3 regions of the Pseudomonas svalbardensis genome follow, and region 1 is predicted to be linked to each of the others. Evidence: predicted binding sites of a transcription regulator. Region 1 holds the regulator's gene; each other region holds the start of a gene.
The links. Region 1 encodes FliA, which starts transcription of late flagellar genes. Its sites were predicted from a motif close to CTAAAGTTTNNNNNNNNNNNGCCGNTAA; they were not measured.
Positions count from the first base shown of each region.

Region 2: the regulator FliA is predicted to act here: its motif matches at 804-831, upstream of QFX16_RS12800 (methyl-accepting chemotaxis protein).
Region 3: the regulator FliA is predicted to act here: its motif matches at 2,633-2,660, upstream of flgM (flagellar biosynthesis anti-sigma factor FlgM).

Region 1 covers NZ_CP125619.1:1,857,986-1,866,043, forward strand. The annotation lists gene flhA (flagellar biosynthesis protein FlhA) at 1-1,401, shown strand, start outside; gene flhF (flagellar biosynthesis GTPase FlhF) at 1,413-2,741, shown strand; gene fleN (flagellar synthesis regulator FleN) at 2,858-3,688, shown strand; gene fliA (RNA polymerase sigma factor FliA) at 3,685-4,425, shown strand; gene QFX16_RS08495 (chemotaxis response regulator CheY) at 4,593-4,964, shown strand; gene QFX16_RS08500 (protein phosphatase CheZ) at 4,995-5,783, shown strand; gene QFX16_RS08505 (chemotaxis protein CheA) at 5,798-8,047, shown strand.
Region 2 covers NZ_CP125619.1:2,771,779-2,779,836, reverse strand. The annotation lists gene QFX16_RS12805 (hypothetical protein) at 1-479, opposite strand, end outside; gene QFX16_RS12800 (methyl-accepting chemotaxis protein) at 896-2,887, shown strand; gene QFX16_RS12795 (DUF411 domain-containing protein) at 3,151-3,597, shown strand; gene QFX16_RS12790 (YqaA family protein) at 3,597-4,031, shown strand; gene QFX16_RS12785 (alpha/beta fold hydrolase) at 4,117-5,142, shown strand; gene QFX16_RS12780 (D-2-hydroxyacid dehydrogenase family protein) at 5,156-6,109, shown strand; partial or broken gene QFX16_RS12775 (class I SAM-dependent methyltransferase) at 6,173-6,313, opposite strand; gene QFX16_RS12770 (hypothetical protein) at 6,401-6,568, shown strand; gene QFX16_RS12765 (tetratricopeptide repeat protein) at 6,596-7,132, shown strand; gene QFX16_RS12760 (sigma-70 family RNA polymerase sigma factor) at 7,187-7,684, shown strand; gene QFX16_RS12755 (anti-sigma factor family protein) at 7,681-8,058, shown strand, end outside.
Region 3 covers NZ_CP125619.1:4,753,170-4,761,227, forward strand. The annotation lists gene cheR (protein-glutamate O-methyltransferase CheR) at 1-723, opposite strand, end outside; gene QFX16_RS21965 (chemotaxis protein CheV) at 770-1,702, opposite strand; gene flgA (flagellar basal body P-ring formation chaperone FlgA) at 1,785-2,546, shown strand; gene flgM (flagellar biosynthesis anti-sigma factor FlgM) at 2,697-3,023, shown strand; gene QFX16_RS21980 (flagella synthesis protein FlgN) at 3,072-3,539, shown strand; gene QFX16_RS21985 (flagellar brake protein) at 3,632-4,378, shown strand; gene QFX16_RS21990 (MFS transporter) at 4,444-5,808, opposite strand; gene QFX16_RS21995 (glutamine synthetase family protein) at 5,879-7,120, opposite strand; gene QFX16_RS22000 (sensor histidine kinase) at 7,323-8,015, opposite strand; gene QFX16_RS22005 (tetratricopeptide repeat-containing response regulator) at 8,012-8,058, opposite strand, start outside.

The DNA of each region.
Region 1 (8,058 bases):
TTGTTGACCATCGGTGACGGTTTGGTGGCGCAATTGCCATCACTGCTGTTGTCGACTGCCGCAGCGATCATGGTGACTCGTGCGTCCGGCTCGGAAGACATGGGCAAACAGATCAATCGCCAGATGTTCGCCTCGCCGAAAGCGTTGGCAGTGGCGGCGGGTATTATGGCGGTCATGGGCCTGGTGCCCGGCATGCCACACTTCTCCTTTCTCAGCATGGCGGCCCTGGCGGCCGGCGGCGCGTACCTGTTCTGGAAGAAGCAGAACGTGGTCAAGGTTCAAGCTTTGCAGGAGGTCAAGCGTCAACAGGAACTGCTGCCATCGCCGGCTCGCGCTCAGGAAACCAAGGAGCTTGGCTGGGATGACGTCACTCCGATCGACATGATCGGCCTGGAAGTCGGCTACCGGCTGATTCCGCTGGTGGACCGCAATCAGGGTGGTCAGTTGCTGGCGCGGATCAAGGGTGTGCGCAAGAAGCTGTCCCAGGATCTGGGCTTCCTGATGCCGACCGTGCATATCCGTGACAACCTCGACCTGGCGCCGAGCGCCTACCGCCTGACCCTGATGGGGGTGATCCTGGCTGAAGCGGAGATTTACCCGGACCGCGAACTGGCGATCAACCCGGGGCAGGTCTACGGTACGCTCAGCGGCATTACCGCCAAAGATCCGGCTTTCGGTCTGGAGGCGGTCTGGATCGAAGTCAGCCAGCGTGCCCAGGCGCAATCCCTCGGTTACACCGTGGTCGATGCCAGTACGGTAGTGGCAACCCACTTGAACCAGATTCTGTACAAACACTCGAGCGAGTTGATCGGTCACGAAGAAGTGCAGCAGCTCATGCAATTGTTGGCCAAAAGCTCGCCAAAACTGGCCGAAGAGCTGGTGCCGGGTGTGGTGTCTCTGTCGCAGCTGCTCAAAGTATTGCAGGCGTTGCTGGCCGAGCAGGTGCCAGTACGGGACATTCGCAGCATTGCCGAAGCCATCGCAAACAATGCCAGCAAGAGTCAAGATACTGCCGCGCTGGTGGCCGCGGTTCGCGTTGGCGTATCCCGCGCAATCGTCCAAAGCATTGTAGGCACTGACTCCGAGCTGCCAGTGATCACCCTGGAGCCAAGGTTGGAACAAATATTGCTCAATAGTCTTCAGAAGGCAGGACAAGGCTCGGAAGAGGGTGTTCTGCTGGAGCCAAGCATGGCTGAGAAACTGCAACGCTCGTTGATCGATGCGGCGCAGCGTCAGGAAATGCAAGGTCAACCGGTGATTCTGTTGGTAGCCGGTCCGGTTCGCGCGATGCTGTCGCGATTCGGCCGATTGGCAGTCCCGGGTTTGCATGTGTTGGCTTACCAGGAAATTCCTGACAACAAGCAAGTGACCATCGTTGCGACAGTAGGGCCCAACGGCTGAGGTAGTGGTTTATGCAAGTTAAGCGTTTTTTCGCCGCCGATATGCGTCAGGCCATGAAACTGGTTCGTGATGAGCTGGGCGGTGATGCCGCCATCATTGGCAACCGCCGGATCGCCGGTGGTGTCGAGCTGACGGCTGCCCTGGATTACAAGTTGTCGGCGCTGGCCCCGCGCGTTCCGAACATGGAACTCGAAGACGAGCTGCGCAAGACCCAATCGCGGATCGTCACCGCCCAGGCCGAACTGAGCCTGCGCAGCGATGGCGAGAGCGATAAGTCCACCAATCGCCAATTGTTCGCCGGCCTGCCACTGACCGCCGCCGAGCCGCTGATCGAGCCAACCTACACCGAACCCCGTCGTCCTGCACCGGCTGCGGCACCTGCCTCCGGTGGCGTCGACCCACGGGCGTTCGACTCGATGCGTTTCGAACTCAACAGCCTGCGCGAACTGATGGAAGTGCAACTCGGCTCCCTGGCCTGGAATCAGCTGCAAGGCAGCCGTCCGGCCCAGGCCAATCTTTGGCGTCGCCTGCAACGCATCGGTCTGTCCGGCCCGTTGTCGCGTGATTTGCTGGCGCTGATTACCGATATTGAAGAACCTCGTCAGGCCTGGCGCATGTTGCTGGCACACCTGGCGCGGATGATCGCCACACCGGAAGTCGAGCCTTTGGAAGAGGGCGGCGTGATTGCCATGGTCGGCCCCGCCGGCATGGGCAAGACCACCACCCTGGCCAAACTCGCGGCCCGTTACGTGCTCAAGTACGGCGCGCAGAATATCGCGCTGGTCAGCATGGACAGCTACCGTATTGGTGCTCAGGAACAACTCAAGACGTTGGGCCGGATCCTCAATGTGTCGGTGACGCATGTCGATCCGGGCCAATCGCTGGTGCAGGCGCTGGAGCCCTTGCTGCGCAAACGCGTGGTGCTGATCGATACCGCGGGCCTTCAGGCCAGCGATCCGGCACTGCGCATGCAGCTCGAAAGCCTGGCTGGTCGTGGCATCAAATCAAAAAATTATCTGGTGTTGGCAACCACCAGCCAGAAACAGGTTCTAACGGCCGCTTATCACAGTTACAAGCGTTGTGGGCTCGCTGGCTGCATCCTGACTAAACTGGATGAAACGGCAAGTCTGGGCGAGGTGTTGAGCCTGGCCATCAGTCATGAATTGCCGGTGGCCTACCTGACCGATGGCCCGCGGATTCCGGATGATTTGCATCTACCGCGTCGTCATCAGTTGGTCAGTCGCGCCGTCAGCGTGCAAATGCAAGAAGAACCCAGCGAAGAAGCCATGGCTGACATGTTCGCTGATATTTACCACAGCCCGACCAAGCAGGTCGGCTGAGGTATTAATGAACAGTTTTTGTACCTACATCGATGGTCTGCCATGCATTGTTCAGTTAGTGAACGCGCAGCCAGTAATGTGGCCTCCGTCTAAGTAAGACAAGGTAAAGAAAATTCATGGGCAGCATGCATCCCGTACAGGTGATCGCGGTGACCGGCGGCAAAGGTGGCGTCGGGAAGACTAACGTGTCAGTGAACTTGTCCCTGGCTCTAGCTGAGCTCGGCCGGCGCGTCATGCTGTTGGACGCCGATCTGGGGCTGGCGAACGTCGACGTCCTGCTGGGACTGACACCCAAACGTACTTTGGCCGACGTGATCGAAGGCCGCTGCGAGCTGCGCGACGTACTGTTGCAAGGCCCTGGCGGCATTCGCATCGTCCCGGCCGCGTCCGGCACACAGAGCATGGTTCATTTGAGCCCGGCCCAACACGCCGGCCTGATCCAGGCGTTCAGCGATATCGGCGACAACCTCGACGTGCTGGTGATCGACACCGCTGCGGGCATTGGAGACTCGGTCGTCAGTTTCGTTCGCGCAGCGCAAGAAGTCTTGCTGGTGGTCTGCGACGAACCGACCTCGATCACAGATGCCTACGCACTGATCAAACTGCTGAACCGCGATTACGGCATGAACCGCTTCCGGGTCCTGGCCAACATGGCCCAGAGCCCGCAGGAAGGTCGCAACCTGTTCGCCAAGTTGACCAAGGTCACGGATCGCTTCCTTGACGTCGCCTTACAATACGTCGGCGCGGTGCCTTACGACGAAAGTGTGCGCAAGGCTGTGCAGAAGCAGCGCGCCGTTTACGAAGCCTTCCCGCGGTCCAAGTGCTCACTGGCGTTCAAGGCCATTGCACAGAAGGTCGATACCTGGCCGCTGCCTGCCAACCCGCGTGGGCACCTGGAGTTTTTCGTCGAGCGCCTCGTGCAACAAACGGCAGGACCCGTGCTATGACAGCCAGTGGCTACAACCTCTACAAGAAGTCGGCACGTGACGCGCAGTACGAGCTGATCGAGCGTTACGCGCCACTGGTTAAACGCATTGCCTACCACTTGCTGGCGCGTCTGCCAGCCAGTGTTCAGGTGGAAGATCTGATCCAGGCCGGGATGATCGGCCTGCTTGAAGTGTCGACCAAATACGACGCCAGCAAAGGCGCGAGTTTCGAGACGTACGCGGGCATTCGAATCCGTGGCGCGATGCTCGATGAAGTACGCAAGGGGGACTGGGCGCCACGTTCGGTCCACCGCAATACCCGGATGGTCAGCGACGCCATTCGCTCGATTGAAGCTAAAACCGGCCGTGACGCTAAAGATCACGAGGTTGCGGCCGAACTCCAATTGAGTCTCGACGATTATTACGGGATTTTGAACGACACCCTGGGCAGCCGCTTATTCAGTTTCGACGATCTGTTGCAGGACGGCGAACACGAAGGGCTGCACGAGGATGGCGCCAGTGCTCATCTGGAGCCGTCGCGCGATCTGGAAGATGAACGCTTCCAGGCAGCGCTGGCGGACGCGATTGCCAATTTGCCGGAGCGTGAGCGACTGGTGTTGGCGCTGTACTACGACGAAGAGTTGAATCTCAAGGAAATCGGTGAGGTCCTGGGGGTCAGCGAATCTCGGGTCAGCCAGTTACACAGCCAGTGCGCGGCCCGTTTGCGGGGGCGTTTGGGGGAGTGGCGAGCGCGCTGAAGGCAGTGTGGGGACACTGCGAACGCGGCTGGTGGGGTGTTGAACCGTACCGGTCCCGATCTGTTGTGCTCCAGACAGTCATTGAGTGCTTTGCCGGATTGATTGAAATGGCGCGTCCAGGTGCTGGGCGCGTTTAAGACTGCTTGGAGGTCGAATTGGACAAGAACATGAAAATCCTCATCGTTGATGACTTCTCAACGATGCGGCGGATCATTAAAAACCTGTTGCGTGACCTTGGGTTCACCAACACGGTCGAGGCCGACGATGGCACTACTGCCATTCCGGTTCTCAACAGCGGCAGCATCGACTTTCTGGTAACAGACTGGAACATGCCTGGCATGACCGGTATCGATCTGCTGCGCCACGTGCGTGCCGATGAAAAGCTCAAGCACCTGCCGGTGCTGATGGTGACCGCTGAAGCCAAGCGCGAGCAGATCATCGAGGCAGCCCAAGCCGGTGTTAACGGCTATGTGGTCAAGCCTTTCACGGCCCAGGCGTTAAAAGAAAAAATCGAGAAGATTTTCGAACGCATCGGTTGATGTGCGAAGCCACTGCGCCACGGGGGAGCTATGGAGCATAACGAGTCTTCACAGGGCGATTTCGAATCGACTCTGAAAAAACACGCGGTCGAACTGGTCGAAAGCCTTGAAAAAGGCAGGTTCGGCGACGCTGTGCAACTGATCCATGAGCTCAATCAGACCCGTGACCGTGGCCTGTATCAGGAAGTGGGCAAGCTCACTCGCGAGCTGCATAGCGCGATCGTCAATTTCCAGATTGACCCGCACATGCCACAAGCCGAGGAAGTCTCGCAGATCACGGATGCCACCGAGCGTCTGGGGTATGTGGTCAAGCTGACCGAGGCTGCTGCCAACCGCACCATGGACCTGGTGGAAAACGCCACGCCGCTGGTCAACGGCCTGAGCAACGAAGCCCAAGCCTTGAGCACCGACTGGGGACGGTTCATGCGTCGCGAAGTCGGGGCTGAAGAGTTCCGCGAGCTGGCCCGGCGAGTCGACGGTTTCCTGACACGCAGCAGCGAAGACAATCGCGTTGTGTCGAGCAACCTCAACGACATTCTGCTCGCTCAGGATTACCAGGACCTCACCGGTCAGGTGATCAAGCGCGTGACCCAATTGGTCACCGAAGTTGAAAGCAACCTGCTCAAGCTCGTGCTTATGGCCAGTCAGGTGGACCGCTTTGCGGGCATCGAACATGACCGTGAAGCGATGCTGGCAGAAAAAGATCCGCAAAAACATCTCTCTCAGGGTGAAGGTCCGCAGATTCATGCCGATAAAAGAGAAGACGTTGTGTCCGGTCAGGACGATGTAGACGATTTGCTTTCCAGCCTTGGATTCTAGGAGCACCCCTACACATGAGCTTCGGCGCCGATGAAGAGATCCTTCAGGATTTCCTGGTTGAGGCCGGCGAGATTCTAGAGCAACTGTCCGAACAGCTGGTCGAGCTTGAAAGCCGACCTGATGATGCGGACTTGCTCAATGCAATTTTTCGCGGTTTTCACACTGTAAAAGGAGGCGCCGGCTTCCTCCAGCTCAACGAGCTGGTGGAGTGCTGTCACATCGCCGAGAACGTGTTCGACATCCTGCGCAAGGGTGAACGTCGCGTCGACTCGGAACTGATGGACGTGGTTCTCGAAGCGCTGGATGCGGTGAACGGCATGTTTACCGAAGTCCGCGAGCGCACCCCGATCACGGCTGCCACGCCTGAACTGCTGGCAGCTCTGGCCCGTCTGGCCGAGCCGCAAACCGCCGATGAAACGGCACCGGTCGCCGAGGTGGTGGAAGAACCTGCCGCCGAGAGCGAATCGGGTGACATCACCGATAACGAATTCGAACAACTGCTGGACTCGCTGAACGCCGTCAAGGCTCAGGCAGAAGCCCCGGCGGCTGTGCCGGCGCCGAGCAGCAATGCAGCGGGCAGCGACGAAATTACCGATGCCGAGTTCGAGTCGTTGCTCGATCAACTGCACGGTAAAGGCCAGTTCGCCGTCGATGCGGTGGCCCCGGCGCCAGCCGCACCGGCTGCCCCGAAAGCGGCAGGCGACAGCTCCGATATCACCGACGACGAGTTCGAAGCACTGCTCGATCAGCTGCACGGCAAGGGTAACTTTGCCGTTGATGCGCTGGAATCGGCCATTGCTGCGGTGCCGGCCCCGGCTGCGCCCACCGCTAAAGCGGCTGGGGGCGATCTGATCTCCGATCACGAGTTCGAATCGCTGCTCGACGAATTGCACGGCAAAGGCAAGTTCACTGAAGTCGGTACCGCGTCGGGCGCCAGCGCTTCGGTTGCGGCGCCCATTGCCAAGGCTGTTGCACCGAAACCCGTTGCCAAAGCGCCCGAGCCTAAAGCCGAAGCGCCGAAGCCTGCCGCTGCTGCTGCCCCGGCTCCGGCTCGTGCTCCGTCCGCGCCGCCACCGGAAAAACCGGCCAGCGAAGCCGAGACCACCGTGCGGGTCGATACCGCGCGTCTCGACGAAATCATGAACATGGTCGGCGAGTTGGTACTGGTGCGTAACCGCTTGGTCCGTCTGGGCCTCAACAGCGGCGACGAAGCCATGTCCAAGGCCGTGTCGAACCTCGACGTGGTCACGGCCGACCTGCAAACCGCGGTCATGAAGACCCGGATGCAACCGATCAAGAAGGTCTTCGGGCGCTTCCCGCGTCTGGTTCGCGACCTGGCTCGCCAGCTCAAGAAAGAGATCAACCTGGAACTGGTCGGCGAAGAAACCGACCTCGACAAGAACCTCGTCGAGGCCCTGGCCGACCCGCTGGTCCACTTGGTGCGCAACTCGGTCGACCACGGTATTGAAGAGCCGGCCGAGCGTGAAGCGATGGGCAAGCCTCGCAGCGGCAAGGTGATCCTGTCCGCTGAACAGGAAGGCGACCACATCCTGCTGTCGATTTCCGATGACGGCAAGGGCATGGACGCCGATGTTCTGCGCGGCATTGCCGTGAAGAAAGGCTTGATGGACAAGGATGCAGCGGATCGCCTCAGCGAAACCGATTGCTTCAACCTGATCTTCGCGCCGGGTTTCTCGACCAAGACCGAAATTTCCGATGTCTCCGGACGCGGCGTGGGCATGGACGTGGTGAAAACCAAAATCGCCCAGCTCAACGGCACCATCAATATCTATTCGACCAAGGGCAAGGGCTCGAAGATCGTCATCAAGGTCCCGTTGACCCTGGCGATCATGCCGACGCTGATGGTCATGCTGGGCAACCAGGCGTTTGCGTTCCCGCTGGTGAACGTCAACGAGATCTTCCACCTCGACCTGTCGCGCACCAACGTGGTGGACGGCCAGGAAGTGGTGATCGTGCGGGACAAGGCGCTGCCATTGTTCTACCTCAAACGCTGGCTGGTCAGCTCCGCCGCTCATGAAGAGCAGCGCGAAGGCCATGTGGTGATCCTTTCGGTGGGCACTCAGCGGATCGGCTTCGTCGTCGATCAACTGGTGGGCCAGGAAGAAGTGGTCATCAAGCCATTGGGCAAAATGCTCCAGGGAACCCCGGGCATGTCCGGCGCCACCATCACCGGTGACGGCCGCATTGCGCTGATTCTCGATGTTCCGAGCATGCTCAAGCGTTACGCCGCACGGCGTATTTGATTCTGGTGGAG
Region 2 (8,058 bases), 910 kb from region 1:
TTGCCGTAAGCTTGTAAATTCTGCAGTACGTAGATCGCCTTCTTGTATTCCGGGATCAGGCCCGTGGCGTACTTGTCACCCTTGATACTGTTGTTCTGGATGGTGTCCAGCTGGGTGGCGAAATACTCCAGTGCGTTGAATTTCGCCTCCGGGTCTTTCTGTACGCCGAACCGGTCAAACTTGTCACCGGCGTTGATTAGCGTCATCGACGTAATATCAGAAATCAGGCCTTCGGCTTTCAAGAAGGCACTGAGATTACCCAGTTGTTTGGGGGTGACGTTTTCCGGGTCGAAGCCTCTGATGTTTCTGTGCAGTTTCTGCTCATCCATCAACTTCGTGTTGAGCGCGCTGGGATCGCTTCCCACCAATGCCAGCATTTGCTTGACCCTGGCGCTGTGCGTCACAGGCTTTCCGGTGCCTGTGTCCTTGACCAGCAAACCTGCCTTGGAAGTCCAGGCCCCGGTATAGCCGATAGTCATGACCGAACTTCCGACTGTGCTACCTGATGCAGACGTCCGTGTCAGGCGACCATAAAAAGTTCCTTGTTTAATCTGGTTTAGAGCGGGCGAGTATCAGCCTGGCCACTAGCCACACCAACAATTATTTCCGACTTTTTACAATTCTCGTACATTTACGATACAACCTGGCAAGTGCCCTGTTTCATTGACCTATACATCAAATTGGAAAGTGGTATGGGCAACTAAACAAATACTACGTAAGCGTTGGTTAGTCAGTTTATATCCACTACGACACCTTTCATTGCGCACCGTCCGTCACCTCACGGCGTTCTTGCACGATCGTACTTAAAGATCGGCGTCCCCATGCCGATAGCCCTTGGAAGCGCCGATTGCATACCGATAATCACAACAAGAACGCTGCTCTAAGGACCGGTCCCATGCCCGCATTCCGTACCATTCAGGCTCGTTACACGCTGTTTCTGGTCCTGTTCATCCTGCTATTGTCCGTGCTGACAGTGGTCGGCATCAGCCAATTGGTCGCACCGAAGCTGCGTCACACCGAAGAACAAGTGGCCCTCAACCGCATCGCCGAAGTCGCCGAGCAAATCCAGGGCGAACTGAACAAGGTTCAGGCGCAACAGCGAAGCATCACCCAGACCATTCCCCTGCTCGACAGCGCCGCCATCGACACCGTCCTGCCGGGCCTGGTCGACCAGTACGGCGAGCTGAAAATCTTCGGCGGCGGGATCTGGCCGCTGCCCGGTCAGCGCGAAGCCGGGCGCAACAAGTTCAGCACGTTCTGGCACCGGGATGCCTCGGGCAAACTGGCGGTCAACACCTTCTGGAACAGCGGTGCCGCGCCCAACTACTACGACCAGACCTGGTACAAGGGCGGCATGCATACCCCGAGCGGCCAATGCGCGTGGGCGGCAGCCTATAAAGATGACGCCAGCGCCGAGCCACGCACCAACTGCGCCATGGCCATCCAGAAGAATGGCGCGGCCTACGGCGTGTCGACCATCGACGTGACCCTGGGCTTTTTCAATGACCTGGTGGCAAGCAAGGAGAAAGACCTCGGCGCTGAAATGCTGATCGTCGAAGCCGACGGCAAGATCATCAGCAACAGCTCGCGCATCAGCGGGCCGATCGTACTGAAGAACATCAGTGAGCTGGCCGGCAACTCGCCGTTCGCCACCCAGGTGAAGGCAGGCTTGCAAAACCGTGACCAGTCGCAGCGGGTCGAGTTCGACAACAAAGGCGAAGCCAGCACCTTCTTCATGCGCCCGATCGAAGGCACACCTTGGTTCCTCGCCACCGCCCTGCCGACCAAGCTGATCACCGCCCAGCGCGACGACGTGCTCAGCACCCTGAGCCTGCTGCAAATCCCGATGGTGATCCTGCTGGTGTTGCTACAGATCTATGCGATTCGCCAACTGATCCAGCGCATGAAAGCCCTGAGGGCCAACATCGACGCGCTGTCGGCCGGTGATGCCGACCTGACCAAACGTATTACCATTCGCGCCGAAGATGAGCTGGGCGCCATCGGCCACTCGGTCAACGCCTTCATCGCCTACTTGCAGAACATGATCGGCGAAGTCACCCAGGCCACCGGCGCCATGGCTTCCAGCCTGGATAACCTGCAACGCACCTCGGCCCACACCAGCCAGATTCTGGTGCGTCACGCCTCGGAAACCGATCAGACCGTCACCGCCATCACCGAGATGAGTTCGACCGCCGAAAGTGTCGCGCAAAACGCCGCCGAAACCGCTGCCTTCACCCAACGCGCCAACGAAAACGCTGACCGTTCGCGGGTCGTGGTGGGCGAAGCGTCCAGCAGCGTGATTGCGTTGATCGACGAAGTGGCCAGCGCCACCCATAAAGTCGAAAGCATGCAACAGGACGCCCAACGCATCACCGAGATCTTGGGGGTGATCGGCGCCATTGCCGGGCAAACCAACCTGTTGGCCCTCAACGCCGCCATCGAAGCCGCCCGCGCCGGCGAGCAGGGCCGCGGTTTTGCGGTGGTCGCCGATGAAGTCCGCGCCCTCGCCGCCCGTACTCAGGCCAGTACGTCGCAAATCAACGAAATGCTCACCCGTCTGACGCAGGGTGTGAGTTCGTCGGTAACCGCCATGGAAAACACCCAGACCAGTTGCCAGTCGGCCGCAGATGCCACGGCACGGGTCAACACCGGTCTGGATGAAATGGCCGGTAACGTCAGCCACATCAACAGCCTTAGCACCCAGATCGCCACGGCCGCCGAGCAGCAAAGCGCGGTGACTGAAGAGATCAACCGCAGCATGGTGCAAATCCGCCACATGGTCGACGAACTGGTGAAAAGCGGTCAGGCCAGCGAGCTCAACACCCAACAACTGCTGGAAGCCAACAGTCGCGTGAGCGCGATCATGGGACGGTTCAAGGTTCGTTAACTTTTTTGAGCTCAGACTTGTAGCAGCTGGCGAAGCCCGCGTCCGGCTGCGTAGCAGTCGTAAATCCGGCTTACACGGTCTGGCTGATGCACCGTGAGTTCTGATTTTTCGACTGCTTCGCAGCCGGACGCAGCCTTCGGCAGCTGCTACAAAGAATGCGTGGCTGCTGAAACTCGTATTACTTCGAAACAATCTCCTGCCTCGATGCTGGCTAAAATGGTCAGAATGCATTTTTTTGGCCGCAATTCGAAACGAGATTCCCCATGCGAACCCACCTGCGTCTGGTCGCCCTGAGCGCCCTGTTCATTTCCTCCCTGGCCCAGGCCGCCGACCTGATCCCGATCGAGGTTCACCGCGATGCCAATTGCGGTTGCTGCAAAAAATGGATCAGCCATCTGGAAGCCAACGGCTTCAAAGTCGACGATCGCGTCGAAGCCAACATGAGCGAATTCAAGCAACAGCACGGCGTACCTCCGCGTCTGGCGTCGTGCCATACCGGCTTGATCAACGGCAAATTCGTTGAAGGTCATGTTCCTGCCGATCAGGTGCTGGCCTTGAGCAAGCGCGACGATCTGTTGGGCGTTGCCGCCCCCGGCATGCCCATGGGTTCACCCGGCATGGAAATGGACGGCATGAGCGATGCGTATCAAGTGATCGGTCTGAAAAAAGACGGCACTGACGTGGTGGTGGCGGACTACCCTGCCCATTGATGTTCGGTGCGTACATCGGGCTGTTCTTCGCCGCATTCGGTGCGGCAACCTTGCTGCCCTTGCAGTCCGAAGCGGTGTTGGTGGGGCTGTTGCTCAGTGGCAAGTATTGGCTCTGGTCGCTGCTCGCCGTGGCGACGTTGGGCAATGTTCTGGGGGCGCTGGTGAACTGGTGGCTGGGGCGCGGAATCGAGCGGTTTGGTGATCGGCGCTGGTTTCCGGTCAGCCCGCGCCATCTGGAAAAAGCCCGAGTCCATTATCAGCGTTACGGTCATTGGTCGTTGCTGCTGAGCTGGGTGCCTGTGATCGGTGATCCGCTGACCTTGGTGGCCGGCGTGATGCGCGAGCCGCTGGGGCGATTCCTGCTGATCGTGACCCTTGCCAAAAGCGCCCGTTATGGCGTGTTAGCTCTGGCCACATTGGGCTGGATGGGTTGAACGATCATCCACGACGATTGCCTGTGTTTAATGTCGCCCTAATCGTGCCGATCCAGCATCGGCCGATTTCCAATGGAGTTCACCCATGTCCCACACCCACTCCCGCTGGCTGCCCGGCCTGCTGCTGACCGCTGCATTGCCTGTCATCGCACACGCCGAAGGCCCGGAATATGGCCCGGAACTTCAGGGCTTCGAGTACCCCTACACGGTCAAGCATTTCGCCTTTGAGTCCCAGGGCAAATCCCTGCAAATGGGTTACATGGACGTCGCGGCTCATGGCAAGGCCAATGGACGCAGCGTGGTGCTGATGCACGGCAAGAATTTCTGCGGCGCAACCTGGGACACTTCGATCAAGGCCCTGAGTGAGGCCGGTTACCGGGTCATCGCCCCGGATCAGATCGGTTTCTGCACCTCCAGTAAACCGGACAACTATCAGTACAGCTTCCAGCAACTGGCGACCAATACTCAGCAACTGCTCAAGGCACTGGGCATTCAGAAGGCCAGTATTCTCGGGCATTCCACCGGCGGCATGCTCGCTACCCGCTATGCGCTGCAATACCCCGATCAAGTCGAACAACTCGCACTGGTCAACCCCATCGGCCTGGAAGACTGGAAAGCCCTCGGCGTTCCCTATCGCACGGTTGATCAATGGTACGAACGCGAGCTGAAACTCACGGCCGACGGCATCCGCACCTATGAACGCAACACCTATTACGGCGGCCGCTGGAAACCGGAATTCGATCGTTGGGTAGACATGCTCGCCGGGCTGAACAAAGGACCGGGGCATACACAGGTGGCGTGGAATTCGGCGCTGATCTACGACATGATCTTCACCCAACCGGTGTACTACGAGTTCAAGGACCTGAAAGTGCCGACCCTGCTGCTGATCGGTACGTCCGACACCACGGCCATCGGTAGCGACATCGCACCTCCCGAGGTCAAGGCGAAACTCGGTCACTACGACGTCCTCGGCAAGCAGGTGGCGAAACTGATTCCCCGGTCGACGCTGGTCGAATTCCACGGCATGGGCCACGCGCCGCAAATGGAAGAACCGGCGCAATTCCACAAGGCCCTGCTCGCCTGGCTGAACAAACCCAACCCCGTTCATTGATGAGGTAAGGCTGATGGCAGTGCAGATTGCGGTGATTGATGACTGGCAGGACGTGGCCCGTGACGTGATGGACTGGTCGGTGCTGGAGCACATCGGCCAGGTAAGCTTCATCCATGACTACCCTGCCGACAACGACACCCTGGCGGCACGGTTGGGCGAGTTCGAGGTGATCTGCGTGATGCGCGAACGCACCCGGTTCGATGAGGACCTGCTGCGGCGCTTACCGAAACTCAAGCTGCTGGCCACTGGCAGCATGCGCAACGCCGCCCTGGACCTGAAAGCCGCCGCTGCGCTGGGTATCCATGTCTGTGGCACCGACAGTTACAAGCACGCCGCGCCGGAACTGACCTGGGCGCTGATCATGGCGGCGACCCGCAACCTGGTGGTCGAAGCCAACGCCCTGCGCGCCGGTTTATGGCAGCAAAGCCTGGGTGGCGACCTGCACGGCAAGACCCTGGCGATCCTGGGTCTGGGCAGCATTGGCACTCGCGTTGCCCGGTTCGGTCAGGTGTTCGGCATGCGGGTGATTGCCTGGAGCGAGAACCTGACCGCCGAACGCGCAGCCGAAGTCGGCGTGACCTACGTCAGCAAACAGGAACTGTTCGAACAGGCCGATGTGCTGTCGGTCCATCTGGTGCTCAGCGATCGTAGCCGTGGCTTGGTGGACGCCCAGGCGCTGGACTGGATGAAACCCTCGGCGCTGCTGGTCAACACTGCCCGTGGTCCGATTGTCGATGAGGCCGCGTTGATCAAGGCGTTGCAGAAACGGCGACTGGCAGGCGCTGCGCTGGACGTCTTCGAGCAGGAACCCTTGTCGCCTCATCATCCGTTCAGAACCCTGGAGAATGTGCTGGCCACGCCCCACGTCGGATATGTCAGCCAGCAGAACTATCACCAGTTCTTTTCGCAGATGATTGAGGACATTCAGGCCTGGTCTGCGGGAGAACCAATCCGTCTACTGAGCTGATACCGAGTCATCGTTCTTCGTCGGAACGCCGCCCGGAGCAAGTCGAATGGCCTCACCATCGATCTAACTGCCCTTCACCGCCACAAACGCTGCCGTCACATAAGGTACCGTCAGCACGTCTCTGCCACGGAGTTCGGGCTCGGCGGCAATCAGCGCCCTGATCTGCTCATCAACCTTCGCCCGTTCCACCGCCGGTAATGCCGCCTCATGGCAGTGCTCCAGATCGACAACGAATGCTGTCGAGCATAGCGCCTCGATTTGAGCTTTCCTTGCTCCGACAGCCAGAAAGAAATGAATAATTGTTCACCCTGTGGTGTTCACCTTTCATCGCCTCTGAAAATTGCCCATGAACAACCCAAAATTCTGGCCGGGCTGCATGCGGTGATGGCGCTGGTTCGCCATTTCGGTCTGCGGGATAACACCTTGCGCCGCATGTTGCCGGGGCGTGGTTCGAACTGAAACGAATTAACCTGTGGAGCATCGCACATGACTATCCGTTTTGCTGTTTTCACCGCCCCGCTGTTGCTCGCCGTCGCGTTCTCCAGCTCGCTTGCGTTGGCTAACGGCGACGACGAAGAAGAGCCCGCCAAACCCAATTGCCCCAAAGGCCAGGTCTGGGACAGCAAGCAGCAAAAATGCCTCAAGCAAACCAGCAGCCTGGTACCGGACGCCGACCGCACCGATTACGCCTATCGCCTGGCCAAGGACGGTCGTTATGAGGAAGCGCTGGCCCTGCTCGACACCCTCAAACAGCCAAACACCGCCAAGGCCTTGAACTATCGCGGCTACGCTACGCGTAAACTGGGGCGCACCGACGAAGGCATCGGTTATTACCTGCAATCGGTCAAACTTGACCCGCACTACGCGCAAGTTCGCGAATACCTCGGCGAAGCGTATGTGATCAAAGGTCGGCTGGACCTCGCTCAGGAACAGTTGCAGCAGATCAAAACCATCTGCGGCAGCACCACCTGCGAGGAATACCAGGACCTGGCCGAAGCCATCAACGACTCATCGAAAACCTGACACACCGAGCAGACGGAGGTCGCCATCGCCAGCGATCAGGCAATACGGGCAGAACTGGGCCAGCACCTGGCGCGTTTATGGCGCTACGGCCTGCTGTTGTCCCGGCAACGGCATGTCGCCGAAGACCTGGTGCAGGCGACCTGCGTGCGGGCGCTCGAGCGTGCCGGGCAGTTTGTCCCGGGCACCCGCATGGACCGCTGGCTGCTGAGTATTCTGCATTCGATCTGGCTCAACGAAGTGCGTGCCCGAAGGGTGCGTCATGGACAGGGGCTGGTGGATGCCGACAACGCCTTGTCGTTCGACGGTGAATACGCGGCGCAAACCCATGTTCTCGCGGCTCAGGTGATCAGGCGTGTGGATGCCTTGCCCGAAACCCAGCGGGAAACGGTGTTTCTCGCCTATGTCGAAGGTTTGTCCTACCGCGAAGTGGCCGACGTGCTGGACGTGCCCATCGGCACTGTCATGAGTCGCCTGGCCGCTGCACGCGCGAAACTGGCCGAATACCCGCCATTGCACACCGTGCCGAACCCTTCCACTGGAGAACGTCGATGAACGATCACGCACGCCCGACGATACCCTCGGATGAGCAACTGGTGGCCTACCTCGACAACCAGCTCGACAGCGAACAGCGCACCCGCATCGACGCGGCCATCCTTGAAGACCCAACGCTCAACCTGCGCCTGCAATGGCTGGCCCGCAGCAGCCTGCCGTTCAAGGAGGCCTACGACGAGTTGGGCCGACAGGCGCCCGTGGACCGCTTGCAATCGATGCTCGACATCTTACCTGCGCCTGAACGCCCGGCCATGAATCGGCGCTGGTTTCTCGCGGCGGCCGCCGGGTTGGTGGTGAGTGGTGTGGTGGCGGATCGGCTGTTCCTCGGTTGGCAGTTGAGCCAGAAAAAGGAAAACTGGCGCGGGCTCGTGGCC
Region 3 (8,058 bases), 2.9 Mb from region 1:
CTTCAACGTGCTGTGAATGCGCAACAGGATGTCCTTCTTCACCTCGGCGGAGAAGTAGATCAGCACGTTGCGGCAGAACACGATGTCGAACTTGCCGAGGCTCGCGTAGCTGTCCAGCAGGTTGAACGAGCGAAACTCCACCCGGCTCTTGATCGGTGCCTTGATTGCCCAGCGCCCCGGCCCTTTCGGGTCGAAGTAACGTTGAAGGCGCTCGGGTGACAGGCCACGGCCGATGGCCAGGCTGTCGTACTCGCCGGTCTTGCAGTTGGTCAGCATGGTGCCGGACAGGTCGGTGGCAACGATCTGCACGCCCATCTTCAACTGGCCCATGTTCACGCGCTCGAACTCATCGATCGACATCGACAGCGAATACGGTTCCTGACCCGACGAACAGGCCGCAGACCAGATCCGCAGACGCTGGCCAGGGGCGGCCTTGATCGCTGCCGGCAACACCTTGTTCTTCAAGACTTCAAACGGATAGGTGTCACGAAACCACAGGGTTTCGTTGGTGGTCATGGCATCCACCACCATCTCGCGCAAACCGCTGCGCGGCTGAGTCTGGATGCGCTGGACCAGCTCACCCAAAGACTTGATGCCTTGCTGTTCCATCAGTTTGTTGAGACGGCTCGAGACCAGGTACTGCTTGTTTTCACCGAGCAAAATGCCACAGGCTTTTTCCAGGAAGACCCGGAACTGTTCGAAATCCAAATTACCCGTAGACAAAGATGCCGCCTCTTAAATCGTATTAACCGTTAGGGGCAAAAGGCCCCTAGCTGATGTCTGCTGCTTTGATCCGGTTGACTACCCGGGATGCCAGGTCATCAGGACGGAATTTGGCAAGGAAGTCATCGGCACCGACTTTCTTGACCATCGCCTGATTGAATACACCCGACAACGAAGTATGCAGGATGATGTGAAGCTTTTGCATGCGAGGGTCGCTGCGGATCGCGGCCGTGAGGGTGTACCCGTCCATCTCCGGCATCTCGATGTCGGAAATCATCATCAGGAACTCTTCTTCCGGCTTCTTGCCCTCGTCGACCAGCTTGCGCAGGTAATCCAGCGCTTGCCGACCGTCGTTCAACGCCACCACTTCGACACCGACCGTCTGCAGGCAACGGGTCACCTGCTTGCGCGCCACCGACGAGTCATCGACCGTCAGTACTCGCAAAGACAGCGCCTTGTGCTGGGTTTCGACATCCACCACGCCAACGGAAATCGCTTCCGGGGTCGGCGCCACTTCTGCCAGCACTTTCTCGACGTCGATGATTTCGACTAACTGATTGTCGACCCGAGTCACAGCCGTCAGGTAATGATCGCGTCCCGTGCCCTTGGGTGGCGGATGAATCTCCTCCCAATTCATGTTGACGATGCGTTCCACTGACCGCACCAGGAAACCCTGGGTCTTGGTGTTGTACTCCGTGATGATCACGAAGGGATTGCTTTGATCTTTCAGCGCACCGGAACCGGTCGCCATCGCCAGATCAAGAATCGGAATGGTCGCCCCCCGAATACTCGCCACACCGCACACGACAGGACTGGATTTTGGCATCAGCGTCAGTTTGGGGCATTGCAGCACCTCCCGAACCTTGAACACGTTGATCCCATACAGCTGCTGGCCGTCGAGACGGAACAACAACAGCTCAAGGCGATTCTGCCCTACCAGTTGCGTGCGCTGGTTTACCGCATCCATTACCCCAGCCATGCACAGACTCCTACACCAACGCTTAAGTGTGTTGCGACGCGCGTTCATCACTAAACGGCACGGCGCTTGCTTTTTAACTCTTATGAACACAGAACCGACATTTTTCCGACGCCTGACATCAAACGCACGCAAATTGCTTTGCGCGGTGTCGGCCGTCTGCCTGTTCAACGCTGGCTGCCCTGCCCTTGCTGACGCGGTTACCTTGCCTGACATGCTTATCGGCGTCACTCAGGGCTTTCTTGAATTCACCGTAGAAGACTATCTGGCGACCAGTCAAACGGAAGGCCGCTACGAGATCGAGGTCAAGCAGCTCGATCCGCGGCTGCGCATGCCCATGTGCGACAAGGAATTGACAGCGTCCCTGGAGAGCCCGGCCACGCCGCTGGGGCGCGTTACGGTCAAGGTGCGCTGCGAGGGCGCGTCGCCCTGGACGGTCTTCGTACCCGCTCAAGTGCGGCTGTTTCGCGACATTGTAACCACCACCCGCCCGCTGCGACGCGCCGGTATCGTCGAGCCCCAGGATGTGACCCTGCGCGAGCGTGACATCAGTCTGATCAACCAGGGTTACCTGACTTCCGTCGACCAGGCGATCGGGCAGAAACTTACCCGACCAATGGTCGCCGACCAGGTCATGACCTTGGTGCACATGGAACAGGCAGAAGTCATCAGCAAGGGCGACCAGGTGGTGATTACCGCCCGCAGTGGAACGCTCAGCGTGCGCATGCCGGGTGAAGCGCTGTCCAACGGCGGCTTGCGCGAACAGATTCGGGTGAAAAACCTCAACTCCCAGCGGGTCATCAAGGCGCAAGTCACCGCGCCCGGCCAGGTGGAAGTGGCCATGTAGAACACTGGCGCGCCGCTCGACTGTTCCCTAGACTGTGCCCTATGCAGGGCAAGCGCTGACGCGCGCAAGCTCATTGATAAATGGGCCTAAAGTTTTTCCGGGTATGGCCGAAAACATGGCAAGCGTCCAAATACCCAGAGGTTTTTTGTCATGGTCATCGATTTCAGCCGTTTGAACAGTTCCTCGTCACTTACCGGTAGCACACGTACCAGCACCGCGAAGGAAACCGCCGAAACCGGCAAATCCGCGCCGCTGGATACCCCGGCCGAACAGGCCAGTACCGTCAAAAGCGGGGAATCGGTACATCTCAGCAATGAGGCTCAACAGTTGCAGAAGGTCACTGACAAGCTGCGCGATCAGCCTGCCGTCGACAACGCCCGCGTGGCCGAGTTGAAAGCAGCGATTGCCGATGGCAGCTACAAAGTCGACAGCAACCGTGTAGCCAGCAAACTGCTCAACTTCGAAGCCCAGCGCTAGGCCAAGGCCTGCGCCAGGCTTTTGGACGCTTAAAACCCAAGGCCAGCCATGCACGACACTAATTTACTGCAACTGATCACCGACGATTTCGCTCCAGCACAGCACTTGCTGGAGTTACTGCAAACCGAGTCCCTCGCCTTGCACGGTCGCGACATGCCACTGCTCGAAGAGATTCTGGCGCAGAAACAGGCATTGATCATTTTGCTCGATCAGCATGGCCGCAAGCGCAGTGAAATCCTCGCCAGCCTCAACCTGCCGACCAATCGCAACGGTCTGGAGCAACTTGCCAGCCATTCGAGCATTGGCGATCAGCTGTTGGAGCAGAGCGATGTATTGACCGATCTTCTGGCTCAGTGCCAGGCGGCCAACGTCAAGAATGGCCAGTCGATCCTGGTGCAACAGGCCGCGACGGCCAATCAGCTGAAAATCCTCAACGGCGGCGAGCCGCCAGCGCTCTATGATGCACGCGGATCAACCTCCATGCTTGCGAAGCCACGCCCGCTCAGTCAGGCTTGAACCTGCTGAGAAGCGCGCACTATCAAGACGCGTAACATGCTGGCAATATGCTGGCCAGTCGTAGTCATATTTTGTCTGGAGATTGATGAACCGTGTTCAATGCCTTAAGCGCGGAAGATGCTCCGCAGCCACCCAAGGTGCTCACCACGCCGTTGGAGATCTCCGGCAACCTGCGCCAGCTGCAAGACAGCCATGATCCGCTGATCATCACGTTCCATGAGCGCAGCCAGCGCTTCCAGAGTTATCTGGTGGACATTGACCGTGACAGCAACATGATGGCCCTGGACGAAATGATTCCCCGCGATGGTGAGCGCTTCCTGCTCGCCGGCGAACCGTTCAAGGTCGAAGGCTTTCATGACGGCGTGCGTATTGCCTGGGAAAGCAACGGCCCGTTGACCATCGACGAATCCGGTGACGGTCGCTGCTACCGTGGCGCCCTGCCCGCCGAGGTGGTTTACCACCAGCGTCGTAATGCATTCCGCGCAGCATTGAAGCTGGCACAACTGGTCAATGTCGATCTGGGTGGTGAAAAACTCAAGTCGCCGATCAGCGGCAAGCTATTGGACATCTCCGCCACCGGCTGCAAGTTGCGCTTCGAAGGCGACATCACGGGCAGCCTGCAACTGGGCCAGGTCTATGACCGCTTCATCGCCGCCCTGCCCTTTGGCAATATGACGGCACCCGTCGAGCTGCGTTACCTGCACTTCGAAGAAAGGATCTCCACCACCTTCGCCGGCGTACGCTTTCACAACATGAGCGGACTGGTGCAGCGACAGGTCGAGCGGTTCGTCTATCAGCTTCAGCGCGAAGCGCGGCGCTTCGACAAAGACGACATGTAATACGACGCTTCAATAGAAAACGGGCAGTCCCTTGCGGTGACTGCCCGTTTTTTTATGCATGGAATTTAAGGCCTGGCCTCGGTAAAACTTTGCTCGCGAGGTGCATCAGGGTCTTCGGGCGACGGATCGGTTTCGGGCTCTGATTCAGGTTCCGGCTCAGGGTTGATCGGGTTCTGCATCTGGTCTTGCACCACCTGCTCATCGACACGCGGGTCAAGGCAAGCGACCAACGGCGAACTCGACATACTGTCCGGCATGGCGACGTGATGCAGCGGCGCATCGTCGACCTGATGCAGGTTGGTCACCGCTTTCGGGCGAATCCGCCACACCAGCACCAACGCGAAGAAACTGAAGAAGGCATAGAGCATGTGGCTGCCGAACAGCTTCATGAGCACCCCCGCCACCAGCGGCCCGATACTGGCGCCGACACCGTAGGTCACCAACAGCATCGCTGTCAGGGACACCCGGCGATCACCCTCGACGTGGTCGTTGGAGAATGCCACCGCCAGCGGATACAGGCAGAACATCACCAGCGAACAGCAGAACCCGGTGATAAACAAAATCTCCAGCGGTACCTGTTGCATGATTGCCAGCGGCAACGCGGTAAGCGCCAGGGCCAGCGCAAAACAGCGGATCAACAGCGCCCGGTCATAACGGTCGGACAGCCAGCCTAACGGCCATTGCACCAGCAAGCCCGCAAAAATACAGCTACCCATGAACAGACCGACCTGCTCCGTGGACAACCCCTGCTGCGAGGCATACAGCGGTGCCAGACCGTAGAACGAACCGATGATCAGCCCCGCCCCCAGCACCGTGCTCAACGACTGCGGCACGCGCTTGATGAAGAACCGCGGCTCCATCGGTGCCGGGTGCAACGGTGCCGGGTGAATCCGCCGGGTCAGGGCCACCGGCACCAGGCACAGCGCGAAGCACAAGGCGACCAGCATCAGCAGTTCAAGGCCCAGGCTCGGGTGCATGACCAGAATCAACTGACCCAGCACCAACCCCAGGTACGAGGCGATCATGTAGCCGCTGAACACCGTTCCGCGCTGCGAGGCTTCGGCCTGCTCATTGAGCCAGCTTTCGATGACCATGTACTGGCACATCATGCCGAGGCCGACGATGACCCGCAGGAATATCCAGGCAGGCAACCAGTCCACCAGGCCATGGCCCAGCACCGCCGCGCCGACAATCCCGGCGCAGGCTGAATAGGCGCGAATATGCCCGACCCGGGCAATCAGCCGATGGCCGATCTTGCCACCCAGCACCAGGCCGAAATAGTTGGCCGCCATCAACGCACCGACCCACAGGCTGTCGACGTGGTCGGCGGCCAGGCGCAAGGCCAGGTAAGTACTCAACAGGCCAGAGCCGATCAACATCATCAGCGAGGCAAAATAAAGCGCTCGAAAGGGTTTCCAGATTTGGCGCATCGGCGTTCCGAGCGGCTCCTTGCAGTGAGAATCGGGCTACCCGAAAAGATAGCCCGAAGACGATGGATCGTCAGGCCTGGGCTGCCAGGACACGGCGCTCCCAGGGAGTAATTTCATCAAAGAAGCTGGTCAACTCCATGGTCTTCGAGGCGATGTAGCCTTCGATGAATTCCTTGCCAAACAGTTCCTTCGCCAATTGGCTACGTTTCAGACGCTCAAGAGCAGCATGCAAGGTACACGGCAACGAAAGATTGTCCGGCACTTCGAATTCACCCTGGATCGGCTCGCTCGGCTCCAGTTTGTGTTCAATGCCATACAACCCTGCGGCAAGGCTGGCGGCGATCGCCAGGTAAGGATTTACATCAGCCCCCGGCAAGCGGTTCTCGACCCGACGAGCGGCGGGCGAACTCGCAGGAATACGCAATCCGGCCGCACGGTTGTCGTGGGACCAGCAGGCATTATTCGGTGATGCGAAGGGATGGCACAAGCGCTGATACGAGTTCACGTTCGGTGCGAACAACGCCGTGAAATCCGCCATGCCGGCCTGCTGACCCGCGATGAAATGACGGAAGGTCGCGGTCGGCTCACCGGCCTTGTCACTGAACACGTTACGCCCGCTGCCGATCTCGATGATGCTCTGGTGAATATGCATCGAACTGCCCGCCGTGTGCGCCAGCGGCTTGGCCATGCAAACCACGGTCAGGCCATGCTTGAGCGCGACTTCTTTAAGCAGATGTTTGAACAGGAGTGTCTGGTCGGCCAGCAGCAGCGGGTCGCCGTGCAGCAGGTTGATCTCAAACTGGCTGACGCCCATTTCATGCATGAAGGTATCGCGCGGCAAGCCCAGGGCCGCCATGCATACATAGACTTCACTGAAGAACGGCCGCAAACCATTATTGGAACTGATACTGAACGCCGATTGACCGTCCTCGCGACGACCGTCCAGGCCCAGCGGCGGCTGGAACGGTTGAGTGGGGTCGGTGTTGGGCGCAAACACAAAGAATTCCAGCTCGGTCGCTACTACCGGCGCCAGGCCGAGGGCCGCGTAACGCGCGATCACGGCCTTGAGTTGACCACGGGTGGACAGAGACGAGCTTTCGCCAGTCAGTTCGTCCGCATCGCAAATAGCGAAAGCTCGCGGCTGTGTGCTCCAGGGTAAGCGATGGATCTGTGCGGGATCGGGCACCAGCGCCAGGTCGCCATCATCGCTTCCATAAAAGCGCGCTGGCGGATATCCGCCCATGATGCACTGCAGCAGCACCCCCCGTGCCATCTGCAAACGCCGCCCTTCGAGAAAGCCTTCGGCGGTCATTACCTTGCCGCGCGGTATGCCATTCAAGTCCGGCGTGACACATTCAATCTCATCAATGCCCGTCAATCGCTGTGCGAGTGAGCGATGGCCATCGGTTGTCATGACGCAATCCTTTGTTGTTGTGCGAGCCGCGAACGGCGACCCGTACAAAATAGGCTCCGCCTGTTCGGAATATCAAGCAGCGGCCAACAAAAAGAACCGGTCAGGGCAGATAGAGGTTGAACACTGCGCCACCCAGCGGGCCGCCATTGCTGATTTCGGTGCGCCCGCCCACGCCATTGCGCTGATGAAGTGCGGCAATCCGCCCGGCAAAGTACAGGCCCAGGCCAGTGCTTCCGCTGCTGTGGTTGATGCCCTGCACGTAATCGGCCTGACGCTCGATCATCTCGGGAGGATAACCCTCGCCATCGTCGTTGACGGTCAGCACCAATTGCCCGGCTTCATCGCTGACGCTGATCAACACCGCGTGGCGGGCGTAACGAATGGCGTTGTTGATGCTGTTGGCCAGCACCGACGCAATCAGCTCCCGGTCGAAGAAGCCCAGCGGGCTCAACGGGTCCACTTCATAGGTCGCCATAATGCCGCGACTGGCGAACACTTCTTGGTGCGCTGCCAATTGCGCTTCGATGAAGTCATCCAGCTCATGGTAGGCCGGCTGCAATGGCATCTGGTTGACGCCGAGTTTGTACAGCCCCAGCAACTGCACCAGCATGCCATTGAGATGCGCGAACTCGAAGTCGATGACGCCCTGCTCCGGGGTGTGCTGCTGCGGATCCGGCAAGCGCGTCAGCCATTGGCTGTGGGCCTGCATCAGCATCGCCAGGGAGTTCTTCATGTCGTGCACGGTGGAGGCAATCACCGTGGAAAAATCGAGTGCCTGTTCGCTGTCGTTCATTCGCCAAACGCCTTGCTTCGCAGCTTCTGATAACGGGAATAAC